Regions from separate parts of the Pseudomonas sp. Pso3 genome, predicted to be linked through region 2. Evidence: predicted binding sites of a transcription regulator. Region 2 holds the regulator's gene; the other holds the start of a gene.
What was found. The regulator FliA, encoded in region 2, starts transcription of late flagellar genes. The targets are predictions, from matches to a motif close to CTAAAGTTTNNNNNNNNNNNGCCGNTAA.

Region 1: the regulator FliA is predicted to act here: its motif matches at 3,226-3,253, upstream of ACZ5R1_RS14345 (flagellar protein MotY).

The regions. Positions count from the first base shown of each region.
Region 1 covers NZ_AP043687.1:3,041,481-3,049,154, forward strand. The annotation lists gene nth (endonuclease III) at 1-534, shown strand, start outside; gene ACZ5R1_RS14335 (PA3496 family putative envelope integrity protein) at 676-855, shown strand; gene ACZ5R1_RS14340 (argininosuccinate synthase) at 906-2,123, opposite strand; gene ACZ5R1_RS14345 (flagellar protein MotY) at 2,241-3,191, opposite strand; gene pyrC (dihydroorotase) at 3,333-4,376, shown strand; gene rnt (ribonuclease T) at 4,379-5,050, shown strand; gene ACZ5R1_RS14360 (bacterioferritin-associated ferredoxin) at 5,161-5,376, shown strand; gene bfr (bacterioferritin) at 5,569-6,048, shown strand; gene grxD (Grx4 family monothiol glutaredoxin) at 6,109-6,435, opposite strand; gene ACZ5R1_RS14375 (DUF3597 domain-containing protein) at 6,680-7,084, shown strand; gene argF (ornithine carbamoyltransferase) at 7,279-7,674, shown strand, end outside.
Region 2 covers NZ_AP043687.1:1,652,447-1,660,120, forward strand. The annotation lists gene flhA (flagellar biosynthesis protein FlhA) at 1-46, shown strand, start outside; gene flhF (flagellar biosynthesis protein FlhF) at 57-1,385, shown strand; gene fleN (flagellar synthesis regulator FleN) at 1,478-2,308, shown strand; gene fliA (RNA polymerase sigma factor FliA) at 2,305-3,045, shown strand; gene ACZ5R1_RS07785 (chemotaxis response regulator CheY) at 3,133-3,507, shown strand; gene ACZ5R1_RS07790 (protein phosphatase CheZ) at 3,527-4,315, shown strand; gene ACZ5R1_RS07795 (chemotaxis protein CheA) at 4,342-6,585, shown strand; gene ACZ5R1_RS07800 (protein-glutamate methylesterase/protein-glutamine glutaminase) at 6,668-7,674, shown strand, end outside.

The DNA.
Region 1 (7,674 bases), 1.4 Mb from region 2:
GTGATCCTCTCCGCCCAGGCCACCGATGTCAGCGTCAACAAGGCCACCGCCCGCCTCTATCCGGTGGCCAACACCCCCCAGGCCATCCTGGACCTGGGCGTGGAAGGGCTGTCGGAATACATCAAGACCATCGGCCTCTACAACAGCAAGGCCAAGAACGTCATCGAGACCTGCCGGCTGCTGCTGGAGCGCCATGGCGGCGAGGTGCCCCAGACCCGCGAGGAACTGGAGGCGCTGCCCGGCGTGGGTCGCAAGACCGCCAACGTGGTGCTCAACACCGCCTTCCGCCAGCTCGCCATGGCAGTGGACACCCATATCTTCCGGGTCAGCAACAGAACCAATCTGGCACCCGGCAAGAACGTGGTGGAGGTCGAACTCAAGCTGCTCAAGGTGGTGCCCAAGGATTTCCTGCTGGATGCCCACCACTGGCTGATCCTGCACGGCCGCTATGTCTGCCAGGCGCGCAAGCCCCGCTGCGGCAGCTGCCGGATCGAGGATCTCTGCGAATACAAGGCGAAAACCTCTGACGATTGAAAAAGGGCCTGTCAAAGCCCTTTGGCGATTGAAAAAATCTTTTTTACCGGCTCCTGCTTTGTCGTTATAAGGTGCGCGAAAAGGTCCCGCAGCCCTGTCGATGAGTGCGTGTGATCCTGTCCAGCCTTGCAGGAGTTACCAATGGCCGAAGACAAAAGCGATATCGATGTAGACGATGATTTCGAGACCGATGGCGAAGCGCCCGAGACCGTCGAACCCGTCGTCAGCAAGACCAACCTGACCAAGCGGCGGCTGATCGACAACATGCTCGAAGAGCGCCGCCTGAAGCGGCAGATTTCCGAGTACGACTTCGATCTGTAAGCCATAAAAAACCCCAGCCGAGGCTGGGGTTCTGTCGTGCGGGGCTACCCTTACAGCAGGGTGCGGCCCTTGCCTGCGGCGATGCGCATGCGCAGGGCGTTGAGCTTGATGAAGCCCGCCGCGTCCGCCTGGTTGTAGGCGCCGCCGTCTTCTTCGAAGGTGGCGATGTTGGCGTCGAACAGCGACTCGTCGGACTTGCGGCCGACAACGATGACGTTGCCCTTGTACAGCTTCAGGCGCACCACGCCGTTCACGTTGGCCTGGGAGGCGTCGATCATCTGCTGCAGCATCAGCCGCTCGGGGCTCCACCAGTAGCCGGTGTAGATCAGGCTGGCGTACTTGGGCATCAGCTCGTCCTTGAGGTGGGCCACCTCGCGGTCGAGGGTGATGGACTCGATGGCGCGGTGGGCCTTGAGCATGATGGTGCCACCGGGGGTCTCGTAGCAGCCACGGGACTTCATGCCCACATAGCGGTTCTCGACGATGTCCAGGCGACCGATGCCGTTCTCGCCGCCGATGCGGTTCAGTTCGGCCAGCACGGTGGCCGGGCTCAGTTCCTTGCCGTCGATGGCGACGATGTCACCGTTGCGGTAGGTCAGCTCGAGATAGGTCGGGGTATCCGGCGCGGCTTCCGGCGACTTGGTCCAGCGCCACATGTCTTCTTCATGCTCGGTCCAGGTGTCTTCCAGCACGCCGCCCTCGTAGGAGATGTGCAGCAGGTTGGCGTCCATGGAGTACGGCGACTTCTTCTTGCCGTGGCGCTCGATCGGGATCTGATGCTTTTCGGCGTAGTCCATCAGCTTCTCACGGGACAGCAGGTCCCACTCGCGCCAGGGCGCGATCACCTTGACGCCCGGCTTGAGGGCGTAGGCGCCCAGCTCGAAGCGCACCTGGTCGTTGCCCTTGCCGGTGGCGCCGTGAGAGATGGCGTCGGCGCCGGTCTCGTTGGCGATCTCGATCAGGCGCTTGGCGATCAGCGGACGGGCGATGGAGGTACCCAGCAGGTACTCGCCTTCGTAGACGGTATTGGCACGGAACATCGGGTAGACGAAGTCGCGGACGAATTCTTCGCGCAGGTCGTCGATGTAGATTTCCTTGACGCCCATGGCCTTGGCCTTGGCACGGGCCGGTTCGACTTCCTCGCCCTGGCCGAGGTCAGCGGTGAAGGTCACCACTTCGCAGTTATAGGTATCCTGCAGCCACTTGAGGATCACCGAGGTGTCCAGGCCGCCGGAATACGCCAGGACTACCTTCTTCACATCCGCCATGCCGTTCGCTCCCGTGTATTGCGTTGAGTCGGAAAGCGACAATTCTACTGGTCGCCTCGCTGCTTTTACAGGGGCGCGACGCACTCTGATGTCTGGGCGACATGCGGTCGGGGCGGATCAGCCCTTGGGCTTGGCCAGCGGTGCCGGGGTGGGCGCCGGCGATTCGGGCGGATTGGCCGCGGTACTGGTGGCTGGCGCAGCCGGCGGCTCGCCGCTCGGCGGGACCCGCGAGAACACCAGGGTCACCCGGCGGTTGAGCGCGCGATTGGCCTTGCTGGTGTTGGGCGCCACGGGGTACTGCTCGCCAAAGAAGCGCAATTCGATCTGCTCCGCGGCGAAGCCCTTGCTCTTGAGGTACTCCATCACCGCGATGGCGCGCAGCCGCGATTCCTGCCGGTTGTCCAGGCGGGTGCCCTGATTATCGCTGTAGCCGGAGACGATGACATGATTGACCGTCGGATCGGCGTTCAGGTATTCGTCGATGAGGTCGAGCTTGGCCTTGGCGAGGTCGTCGAGGGTATCGCCACCGCCCGGGAAATTGACCTGGGAATGGCGGATCTGCTCGAAGTTGACCGCCAGCAGCTTCTGGGTGCAGGCCTGGAATTGCTGGTAGGCCGGTTCGAAGCGCACTGGCAACAGTCGCACCTCGACGCGGTCGTCCAGGGCCCCCGAGCGACTCACCTGGGGCATGCGCCCCTCCATCAGCCCCGCCAGCAGGCGCTGCGCCTGCTGCGCGCTGGTGGCCAGCGCCTGCTCGCCCTCAACCACCTTGACCGAGCCAAGGCTGATATCGCCCAGCCCCGGCTTCCAGGGCACCGCCGCCGCCTTCAGGCTGGCGCTGCCCGCCGGCAACCACTGGCCATTGGGCCGCAATTCGAACACCGTGGACTCGCCCGCGCGGCGCAGGAAGCCACCACTGCCGAAGCGCGGGATGGGCTGCAGCAGACGACAGGCGAAGATGTCGCCCTCCACCTTCCATTCCACGCTCTCGAGCCGGCTCTGGAAGGTCATCCCCCAGGCCGGCACGGCGAGCAGCAGACAGGAAAGGAAGAGGTAACGCGGGCGCACGTCGGACTCCGGAAAGAAAAAGTACCTGGGGTTCTTATCGGTCAAGGGCGCGGAAAACTTGAGCGCGGTCCCGCCGCACGGGTGCCGGCTACCCCCTTTTCCGGTAGCATTTCCCTACTTTCCCGCAGCCTGGAATCCCGCATGACCGACCGGATCACCCTTGCCCGTCCCGATGACTGGCACATTCACCTGCGCGACGGCGCCGCCCTGCAGCAGACCGTCGCCGACGCCGCCCGGGAATTCGGTCGCGCCATCGTCATGCCCAACCTGGTACCGCCGGTGCGCAATGCCGAGCAGGCCGCCGCCTATCGCGAGCGCATCCTGGCGGCACGCCCGGCCGGCAGCCGCTTCGAGCCGCTGATGGTGCTCTATCTCACCGACCGCACCAGCCCGGAAGACGTCCGCGCCGCCAGGGCCAGTGGCTTCGTGCATGCCGCCAAGCTCTATCCGGCCGGCGCCACCACCAACTCCGATTCCGGCGTGACCTCGCTGGACAACCTCTTCCCCACCCTGGAAGCCATGGCCGAGATCGGCCTGCCGCTGCTGGTGCACGGCGAGGTCACCCATGCCGAGGTGGACGTCTTCGATCGCGAGAAGAAATTCATCGATGAGCACCTGGTGCGTATCGTCCAGCGCTTCCCGACGCTGAAGGTGGTCTTCGAGCACATCACCACCGGCGACGCTGCGGCCTTCGTGCGCGAGGCCCCGGCCAACGTAGGCGCCACCATCACCGTGCATCACCTGCTGTACAACCGCAACCACATGCTGGTGGGCGGGATCCGGCCGCATTTCTATTGCCTGCCGATCCTCAAGCGCAACACCCATCAGAGCGCCCTGCTGGACGCCGCCACCAGCGGCAATCCCAAGTTCTTCCTGGGCACCGATTCGGCGCCCCACGCGCGTCACGCCAAGGAAGCGGCCTGCGGCTGCGCCGGCTGCTATACCGCCTATGGCGCCCTGGAGCTCTATGCCGAGGCCTTCGAGAGCCGCGATGCCCTCGACCGCCTGGAAGGCTTCGCCAGCCACTTCGGTGCCGATTTCTACGGCCTGCCGCGCAATGCCGAAACCGTCACCCTGGTGCGCGAGGACTGGCAGGCGCCGGCTTCCCTGCCCTTCGGTGACCACGAGGTGATTCCGCTGCGCGCCGGCGAGACCCTGCGCTGGCGCCTGGAGGTGGGTGCATGAGCATGGACGAGACCTTCAGCGACGAACTGGACGCCAGCCAGCCGATGTCCGACTCGCGCATCCCCATGGCCCGCCGCTTCCGCGGCTACCTGCCGGTGGTGGTGGATGTCGAGACCGGCGGCTTCAACGCCGCCACCGATGCCCTGCTGGAAATCGCCGCCACCACCGTGGCCATGGACGAGGAAGGCGTGCTCTATCCGGATCACACCTACTTCTTCCGCGTCGAACCCTTCGCCGGCGCCAACATCGAGGCGGCGGCGCTGGAATTCACCGGCATCAAGCTCGACCATCCGCTGCGCATGGCGGTGGGTGAAGAGCAGGCGCTCAGCGAGATCTTCAAGGGCGTGCGCAAGTCGCTCAAGTCCAGCGGCTGCAAGAGGGCCATCCTGGTCGGCCACAACAGCAGCTTCGACCTGGGCTTCCTCAATGCCGCGGTGTTGCGCTGCGGCCTGAAGCGCAATCCCTTCCACCCCTTCTCCAGCTTCGATACCGCGACCCTCGCCGGCCTGGCCTATGGCCAGACGGTGCTGGCCAAGGCCTGTCAGGCGGCCGGCATCGAATTCGATAACCGCGAAGCCCACTCCGCCCGCTACGACACCGAGAAGACCGCCGAGCTGTTCTGCGGCATCGTCAATCGCTGGCGGGAGATGGGTGGCTGGGTCGATCTCGACTGACCGTCCGTCGCCGATCCTGCCTTTGATGAGATTTTGCCGCCTACAACTTTGACAATCATTCTCATTGTCATTAGCTTTGGCGGCACCTCCACTCATACAGCAGGCGATCCATGTACGTGTGTCTTTGCCGTGGCGTGACCGACAAGCAGATTCGTGAAGCCATCTACGAGGGCTGCTGCAGTTATCGGGAAGTTCGGGAAAGCACCGGTTGCGCCACCCAGTGCGGCAAGTGCGCCTGCCTGGCCAAGCAGGTGGTCAAGGAAACCCTCGGCGAACTGCACGGCGCCCAGCAGCTCGCCTACGCGCTGGACGTGCCGCGCGCCTGAGCGCAAGCCCTGTAAAAAAAGCCGGACCCTGGGTCCGGCTTTTTTATTGTCTAATCAAACGCTTACGGAAAGGATGGAAAAGCTTCCGATTACCGTTCGATTTTCGTCGATTTTTCAACAACTTAAGCTTTTGACAAAGGGCTGTTCCACGCTCAGACTGCCGGCAATCCCACCCCATTCGTAGGTCCGGCCATGAAAGGCGATATCACCGTCATCCAGCATTTGAACAAGATCCTCGGCAACGAACTGGTGGCCATCAACCAGTACTTCCTGCATTCGCGGATGTACAACGACTGGGGTATCCGCAAACTCGGCCATCACGAGTACAAGGAATCCATCGACGAGATGAAGCACGCCGATCGCCTGATCGAGCGCATCCTGTTCCTGGAAGGCCTGCCCAATCTGCAGGACCTGGGCAAGCTGATGATCGGCGAGAATACCCAGGAGATGATCCAGTGCGACCTGCGCCTGGAAATCAGCGCCGTGGCCGATCTGCGTGAAGCCATCACCTACTGCGAAAGCGTACGGGACTACGTCAGCCGCGACATGCTCAAGGACATTCTCGAATCCGAGGAAGAGCACATCGACTGGCTGGAAACCCAGCTGAGCCTCATTGCCAGTGTCGGGATCGAGAACTACATCCAGTCGCAGATGCACGACGACGACGATTGATCGGGCAGACGCCCACAAAAAAGCCCGCACGTTGCGGGCTTTTTTTTATGGACCAGGGACTCAGGCGTCCTTGGTTTCCACGGCTTGCTTGATCAGGGTCTGCAATTCGCCCTTCTCGTAAAGTTCGGCGAGGATATCGCTGCCGCCGACCAGTTCACCGCCGACCCACAGCTGGGGGAAGGTCGGCCAGTTGGCGTACTTGGGCAGATTGGCGCGGATTTCCGGATTCTGCAGGATGTCGACGTAGGCGAATTTCTCGCCACAGGCCATCAGCACCTGAGCGGCACGGGAAGAGAAGCCGCACTGAGGCGCGTTCGGCGAACCCTTCATGTAGAGCAGCACGGGATTGTTGGCAATCTGGTCTTTGATGGTATCGATGATGTCCACGATGCACCTCGCTAATACGGTGGGACGATTGTAACGGAAAGGCCGGTGGAACGCCGGGATTTCCGCGACGTCCAGCCCGTGACAGGCGCGGCTCGACCTGGCAATCGACCACGTTCCGACCCGGCCGTTCGCCAGCACCATGACCATCCCGAGCGGCGCCAGGCAAAACTTTGGCGCCCGGGCCGTGGTCAGGTTAAGGGTAGGCGTCGCTCGGTGCGCCTGATCCAAGACCCAGGAGAACTCCATGAGCCTGTTCAGCAAGATCCTCTCGAAGCTCGGCATTGGTGAAGCCCATGCGGATACCCCCGCCGCTGCGCCCACCACCGGCGCGACCGATACCGTCGCACCCGCCGGCAGCCCGGCCGCCCCGACCGGCGCCACCCCCATGAGCCAGGTGGACGTCGCCGCCAAGCTTGACGGTCTGGCCGCCCAGAAAGGCGAACAGCTCAACTGGAAGACCTCCATCGTCGACCTGCTCAAGCTGCTCGACCTGGACAGCAGCCTGACCGCCCGCCAGGAGCTGGCCAAGGAACTGAACTGCCCCGCCGACAAGATGGGCGACTCCGCCCAGATGAACATGTGGCTGCACAAGGCCGTTCTGCAGAAGCTGGCCGACAACGGCGGCAACGTCCCCGCTGACCTGCTGTAAGGCACCGCCCCTTCGCTACCCCGTCCCAGGCTAGCCGCTCGAAACGAAGGGCCTAGGCTGGGATGGTGGTAAAATGCGACATGAACTTATACCATTTCGCCTTTGGTCTTTCCGCCGTTTGAAACGGCATGCTCTCAGGTTCGCCGCGCCCTCCATGGACGGCCGTTACCGGGACGGGACGCTAGGGTAACGAAATGACGGTTCGCCACTTTCTTTCTTTCATGGACTGTTCCCCCGAGGAACTCCGGCAACTCATCGCACGCGGCATCGAGCTCAAGGCCCTGCGTAACAGGGGCGTGCTGCATGAGCCCCTGCGCAATCGCGTCCTGGGCATGATCTTCGAGAAGGCCTCCACCCGCACCCGCCTCTCCTTCGAGGCCGGCATGATCCAGCTCGGTGGCCAGGCGATCTTCCTCTCGTCTCGGGACACCCAGCTCGGCCGTGGCGAGCCCGTCCCGGACAGCGCTCGCGTCATGTCGAGCATGCTCGACGGCGTGATGATCCGCACCTACGCCCACGAGATGCTGACCACCTTCGCCGCCCATTCCCAGGTGCCGGTGATCAATGGCCTGTCGGACGATCTGCACCCC
Region 2 (7,674 bases):
CAACAAGCAGGTCACCATCGTCGCTACCGTTGGCCAGAATGGCTGAGGTCTAGATCATGCAAGTCAAACGTTTCTTCGCCGCCGATATGCGTCAAGCCATGAAGCTGGTACGCGACGAGCTGGGCCCGGATGCCGCCATCCTCAGCAACCGCCGGGTCGCCGGTGGTGTCGAGCTGACCGCGGCGCTGGACTACCAGGCTCCGGCACCGGCCGCGCCCAACGCGGAGCTGCAGGCGGAGTTGCGCAAGACCCATGCGAAGATCGCCCAGGCCCATGCCGACCTCAGCATCCGCGCGCCGGGCGTGCCCTCGGCCGCACCCAAGGACAAGCAGCTGCTCGGCGCCATCAGCGCCGCCGACAGCCGCCGCGAGCCGGTGATCGCCCCGCCGCGTGCGCCCCAGCCGGCCGCTGCCGCCCCTGCCGCCAGCGCCGCGCCGGAAGACCGTCGCGCCCTGGAAGCCATGCGCAGCGAACTCAGCGGTCTGCGTGAACTGCTGGAAGTCCAGCTCGGCTCCATGGCCTGGACCCAGGTGCAGTCCACCCGTCCGCAGCAGGCCGGCCTCTGGCGTCGTCTGCAGCGCATGGGTCTGCCGGCCGATCTGGCCCGCCACCTGCTCGACAGCGTCGCCAAGATCCAGGACCCGCGCCATGCCTGGCGCATGCTGCTGGCCAACTTCGCCCAGCTGGCCAAGACCACCGACGCCAAGATTCTGGAGGAGGGCGGTGTCGTCGCCTTCGTCGGTCCGGCCGGCATGGGCAAGACCACCACCCTGGCCAAGCTCGCCGCCAGCTACGTGCTCAAGTACGGTCCCCAGAGTCTGGCGCTGGTCAGCATGGACAGCTTCCGCATCGGTGCCCAGGAGCAGATCAAGACCCTCGGCCGTATCCTCGACGTGCCGGTGACCCTGGTCGACCCGGGCCAGTCCCTGGCCCAGGCGCTGGCACCCCTGGCACGCAAGCGCCTGGTGCTGATCGACACCGCGGGCATGCCCGCCAATGATCCGGCGCTCAAGGTGCAGCTCGAAGCCCTGGCCAACCGCCAGCTGAAAATTCGCAACTATCTGGTATTGGGTGTCACCAGCCAGAGCCAGGTGCTCAAGGCGGCCTACCACAGCTATCGGCGCTGCGGCCTGAGCGGCTGCGTGCTGACCAAGCTGGACGAAGCCGCCAGTCTCGGCGAAGCCCTGGGTCTGGCCATCAGCCAGCGCCTGCCGGTGGCCTACATCGCCGACGGCCCGCGCATCCCGGACGACCTGCATCCGGCCCGCAGCCACCAGCTGGTGAGCCGCGCGGTGAGCCTGCAGGCCCCCGAGGAACCGAGCGAAGAAACCATGGCGGGCATGCTTGCCGGCCTGTATCAGAGCAATGCCCGCCGCGCCGGTTAGCGCAGACGAACGGTAGTGGTGCATCGCATGCCTGGGCACGCCAAATGCACTTGGTCTAAAGTGTGACGGATTTCAATCAAAGGTATCAGGCAATGGGTAGCATGCATCCCGTCCAAGTCATAGCGGTCACGGGCGGTAAAGGCGGTGTCGGCAAGACCAACGTGTCGGTCAACCTGGCCTTGGCCCTGGCCGATATCGGGCGGCGCGTCATGCTGCTCGACGCCGACCTGGGCCTTGCCAACATCGACGTTCTGCTCGGCCTGTCGCCCAAGCGCACCCTGGCCGACGTCATCTCCGGCGAGTGCGAGCTGCGCGACGTGCTGCTGCACGGCCCGGGCGGCATCCGCATCGTCCCGGCGGCCTCGGGCACCCAGGCGATGGTCAATCTGACGCCGGCCCAGCACGCCGGTCTGATCCAGGCCTTCAGCGACATCAGCGAAAACCTCGACGTGCTCATCGTCGATACCGCGGCCGGCATCGGCGACCAGGTGGTCAGCTTCGTTCGCGCCGCCCAGGAAGTCCTGGTGGTGGTGTGCGACGAGCCCACCTCCATCACCGATGCCTACGCCCTGATCAAGCTGCTCAATCGCGACCATGGCGTCACCCGTTTCCGGGTCCTGGCGAACATGGCGCTGACGCCCCAGGAAGGTCGCAATCTCTTTGCTAAGCTGACCAAGGTGACCGACAGATTCCTGGATGTCGCCCTCCAGTATGTGGGCGCCATTCCGTTCGACGAGGCGGTGCGCAAAGCCGTGCAGAAACAGCGCCCCGTGTTCGAAGCCTTTCCGCGTGCCAAGGCCTCGCTGGCCTTTCGTGCGGTAGCTCAGAAAGTCGATGGCTGGCCGTTGCCCGCCAATCCGCGCGGCCATCTCGAGTTCTTTGTCGAGCGCCTTGTGCAACCAGCCATCGGTACCCACGCATGACAGCATCCAGCGGGCTTCGCATGTACAGCAAAACCTCGGAACGTACCCAGCAGGAGCAACTCATCAACCGCTATGCGCCGTTGGTGAAACGCATCGCCTACCATCTCCTGGCGCGACTGCCGGCCAGCGTGCAGGTCGAGGACCTGATGCAGGCCGGCATGATCGGCCTGCTGGAGGCCTCGCGCAAATATGACGCCGGCAAGGGCGCCAGCTTCGAGACCTACGCCGGCATCCGCATCCGCGGCGCCATGCTCGACGAGGTCCGCAAGGGCGACTGGGCGCCACGCTCGGTGCATCGCAACACGCGCATGGTCACCGACGCCATTCGCGCGGTGGAAGCGCGCACCGGTCGCGACGCTAAAGATTCCGAAGTCGCGGCCGAACTTAAATTGAGTCTGGATGAGTACTACGGCATCCTTGGCGACACCATGGGGAGTCGCCTGTTCAGTTTCGACGACCTCATGGAGGGTGGTGAGCATGGGCTCGAGGAGAGCGGTTCGCATGAACTCGAACCCGGTCGCGGTCTGGAGGACGAGCGCTTCCGCAAGGCCCTGGCCGACGCCATCGCCAATCTTCCGGAGCGTGAACGTCTGGTGCTCTCGCTGTATTACGACGAGGAACTCAACCTCAAGGAAATCGGCGAGGTGCTGGGCGTGAGCGAGTCACGCGTCTGCCAACTTCACAGTCAATGCGCGGCACGCCTGCGGGCGCGGCTGGCGGAATGGCGTTCGCGTTAACCGGCTGGTACTCAGGCTACTACGATTGCTTAGACGCGCCTTGCGGCGTGTGTGCGGATTAGGACGGAGGTCGACTTGGACAAGAACATGAAAATCCTCATCGTGGACGATTTTTCCACGATGAGACGCATCATCAAGAATTTGCTGCGCGATCTGGGATTCACCAATACCGCCGAAGCGGACGACGGCAACACCGCGCTGCCGATGTTGCAGAGCGGCAACTTCGATTTTCTCGTCACCGACTGGAACATGCCCGGCATGACCGGCATCGACCTGCTGCGCCAGGTGCGCGCCGATGCGCGCCTGAAGACCCTGCCAGTGCTGATGGTGACCGCCGAAGCCAAGCGCGAGCAGATCATCGAAGCCGCTCAGGCCGGCGTGAACGGCTATGTGGTCAAGCCTTTCACCGCCCAGGTGCTGAAAGAAAAGATCGACAAGATCTTCGAGCGGGTGAACGGCTGAAGAAAGCCGCGGGGACGTTATGGATCAGCTTGGCTCCAACAGCTTCAGCGACTTCGAGTCGAATCTCAAACAGCACGCCCAAGAGCTGGTGAAATGCCTGGAAAGCGGCGATTTCACCCAGGCCGTGCACGTCATCAATGAACTCAACCAGTTGCGCGATCGGGGTCTCTACCAGGAAGTCGGCAAGCTGACCCGCGAGTTGCACAACGCCATCGTCAACTTCGAGATCGATCCGCGCGGCATGGCCGGCGAAGAGGTCTCCCAGATCAGCGATGCCACCGATCGTCTCTCCTACGTGGTGAAGATGACCGAGAACGCCGCCAACCGGACCATGGATCTGGTGGAGGAGAGCGCCCCGCTGGTAGGCAACTTCGGCGACGAAGCCCGCGCCGTGCATGCCGACTGGAAGAAGTTCATGCGCCGGGAAATGGGCGCGGACGAATTCCGCGAGCTGGCCAAGCGCGTCGACGCCTTCCTCAGTCACAGCGAGAGCAGCGCCGAGCAACTGTCGGCCAAGCTCAACGACATCCTTCTGGCGCAGGACTACCAGGACCTTACCGGTCAGGTGATCAAGCGCGTGGTCAATCTCGTCGGGCAGATCGAGAAAGACCTCGTCAAGCTGGTGATGATGGCCAGCCAGGTCGATCGCTATACCGGCTTCAGTCACGATCACACCGCGCTGATCGAACAGAATCGAAAAGAAAAGACGATGAAGGGTGAAGGTCCGCAGATTCATGCCGATAAGCGTGAAGACGTCGTGGCCGCTCAGGTCGACGTCGACGATCTTCTATCCAGTCTGGGCTTTTGACCCAGACCCTCTTGGGGAGTGCAGGAATGAGCTTCGACGCCGATGAAGAGATCCTCCAGGATTTCCTGGTAGAGGCCGGCGAGATTCTCGAACAGTTGTCCGAACAATTGGTCGAGCTGGAAAGCCGCCCGGATGACATGGATCTGCTGAACGCCATTTTCCGTGGCTTCCATACCGTAAAGGGCGGTGCCGGTTTCCTGCAGCTCCATACCCTGGTCGAGTGCTGCCATATCGCGGAAAACGTTTTCGACATCCTGCGCAAGGGCGAACGCCGCGTGGATGCCGAGCTGATGGATGTGGTGCTGCAAGCACTGGATTCCGTCAACGAGATGTTCGGTCAGGTCCGTGAACGCGAAGAGCCGACCCCGGCTTCGCCCGAATTGCTGGCGGCCCTGGCCCGCCTGGCCGAGCCCGCCGGCAGTGCGCCGGCGCCGGCTCCGGTTGCGCCCGTGGCTGCCGCTCCGGCAGTGGTCGCGGAACCGACTCCGGTCGCCGCTGCGGCGGCCGAGCCGGAATTGAGCGATGCCGATTTCCAGAATCTGCTCGATGCCCTGGGCAGCGAGCCGAGCGCGGCAGCGGAAACGCCGGCAGCCGCCGGTGGCGACGACATCACCGATGACGAATTCGAAGCCCTGCTCGACCAGCTGCATGGCAAGGGCAAGTTCCAGGAGGCGCCGGCCGCTGCGCCGGTTGCCGCTGCGGCCCCTGCCGCTGCCGCGCCCGGTGGCGAAGACATCACCGACGATGAATTCGAGGCCCTGCTCGACGAATTGCACGGCAAGGGCAAGTTCGTCGCCAGCGAAGCCGCGGCACCCGTCGCTGCAGCCCCGGCCGCAGCGGCTCCGGCAACCGCGGCGAGCGGTGACGAGATCACCGACGACGAATTCGAATCCCTGCTCGACGAGTTGCATGGCAAGGGCAAGTTCAGTGGTCCCGCGGCAGCCGCGGAAGCGGTAGCCGCTCCGGTGGCCGCTGCGCCGGCACCGGTGGCCGCACCTCAGCCGGCGGCTCCCGCACCGGCGCCGAAGCCGGCGCCGGTGGCCGAGGCCGCGGTGCCCAAGCCGGCAGCCGCCGCGCCTGCCGAGCGTCCCACCAGCGAGGCGGAGACCACCGTGCGGGTCGACACCGCGCGGCTGGACGAGATCATGAACATGGTCGGCGAACTGGTGCTGGTGCGTAACCGTCTGGTACGCCTGGGCCTGAACAGCGGCGACGAAGCCATGGCCAAGGCCGTGTCCAACCTCGACGTGGTCACCGCCGATCTGCAGACCTCGGTCATGAAGACCCGGATGCAGCCGATCAAGAAGGTCTTTGGTCGCTTCCCGCGCCTGGTCCGCGATCTGGCGCGCAGCCTGAAGAAAGAGATCAATCTGGAACTGGTCGGCGAAGAAACCGACCTGGACAAGAACCTGGTCGAGGCCCTGGCCGATCCGCTGGTGCACCTGGTGCGCAACGCGGTCGACCACGGCATCGAAGGACCGGCCGAGCGTGAAGAGAACGGCAAGTCCCGTGCGGGTCGCGTAGTGCTCTCCGCCGAGCAGGAAGGCGACCATATCCTTCTGTCGATCTCCGATGACGGCAAGGGCATGGACGCGGATCTGCTGCGCAACAAGGCCGTGGAAAAAGGTCTGCTCGACCGCGACGCGGCCGATCGCCTGACCGAGACCGAGTGCTTCAACCTGATCTTCGCCCCGGGTTTCTCCACCAAGGCCGAGATCTCCGACATCTCCGGTCGCGGTGTGGGCATGGACGTGGTCAAGACCAAGATCAGCCAGCTCAACGGCACGCTGAACGTCTTCTCGACCAAGGGCCAGGGCTCCAAGATCGTCATCAAGGTCCCCCTGACCCTGGCGATCATGCCGACACTGATGGTGATGCTGGGCAACCAGGCCTTCGCCTTCCCGCTGGTCAACGTCAACGAGATCTTCCACCTCGACCTGTCCCGCACCAACGTGGTGGATGGCCAGGAAGTGGTGGTGGTGCGCGACAAGGCGCTGCCGCTGTTCTACCTCAAGCGCTGGCTGGTGCCCAATGCGGCCCATGTGGAGCAGGGGGAGGGGCATGTGGTGATCCTCTCGGTGGGCACCCAGCGCATCGGCTTCGTGGTCGATCAGCTGGTGGGCCAGGAAGAGGTGGTCATCAAGCCCCTGGGCAAGATGCTGCAGGGAACGCCCGGCATGTCCGGGGCGACCATCACCGGCGACGGCCGCATCGCGCTCATCCTCGATGTGCCCAGCATGCTCAAGCGCTACGCCCGTCGCGGGCTCTGAGTCGGTCGGGTACGAGCGGCGTCGGGCCCGTGCCCGGCGCCATCGGGTGGCCTGCGCCGCCCAAGGTTAGGAGTTTCAACGTATGCCGGTAAAAGTACTGGTGGTGGACGATTCCGGCTTCTTCCGGCGTCGGCTCAAGGAGATCCTGGCGGCCGATCCCAACATCTCGGTGGTGGGCACGGCCAGCAACGGGCGCGAAGGGGTCGACCAGGCCCTGGCGCTGCGACCCGATGTCATCACCATGGACTACGAGATGCCGATGATGGACGGCATCACCGCGGTCCGCCACATCATGCAGAAGTGCCCGACCCCGGTGCTGATGTTCTCCTCGCTCACCCATGAAGGCGCCCGGGTCACCCTGGACGCCCTGGATGCCGGCGCGGTCGACTACCTGCCCAAGAATTTCGAGGACATCTCGCGCAATCCGGCCAGCGTGCAGAAGCTGCTGTGCGAGAAGATCCATCATATCGCCCGGTCCAATCGGCGCTTCGCCGTAGCGCCCAGCGTCGCGCCGGCAGCGCCCGCAAGCGCCGCCGCGGCGCCGGCCACGGCTCGCCCGGCAGCGCGTCCGGCTGCGCCTAGCGGCGCTGCAGCGGGTCATGCACCCGCCGCCCCGGCTTCGCCGCCGCCCAAGCGCAAGCACTATCGCCTGGTAGCCATCGGCACTTCCACTGGCGGGCCAGTGGCTCTGCAGCGGGTGCTCACCCAGCTGCCAGCCAACTTCCCGGCGCCTCTGGTGCTGATCCAGCACATGCCTGCCGCCTTCACCAAGGCCTTCGCCGAGCGCCTGGACAAACTCTGCCGCATCAGCGTCAAGGAAGCCGAGGACGGTGACCAGTTGCGTCCGGGCCTGGCCCTGCTGGCACCGGGTGGCAAGCAGATGATGGTGGATGGCCGCGGCATGGTGAAGATCCTGCCCGGTGACGAACGCCTCAACTACAAGCCCTGCGTCGACGTGACCTTTGGCTCCGCGGCCAAGGCCTATGCCGACAAGGTGCTGGCGGTGGTCCTGACCGGCATGGGCGCCGACGGCCGCGAAGGCGCCCGGATGCTCAAGCAGGTCGGCAGCCAGGTGTGGGCCCAGGACGA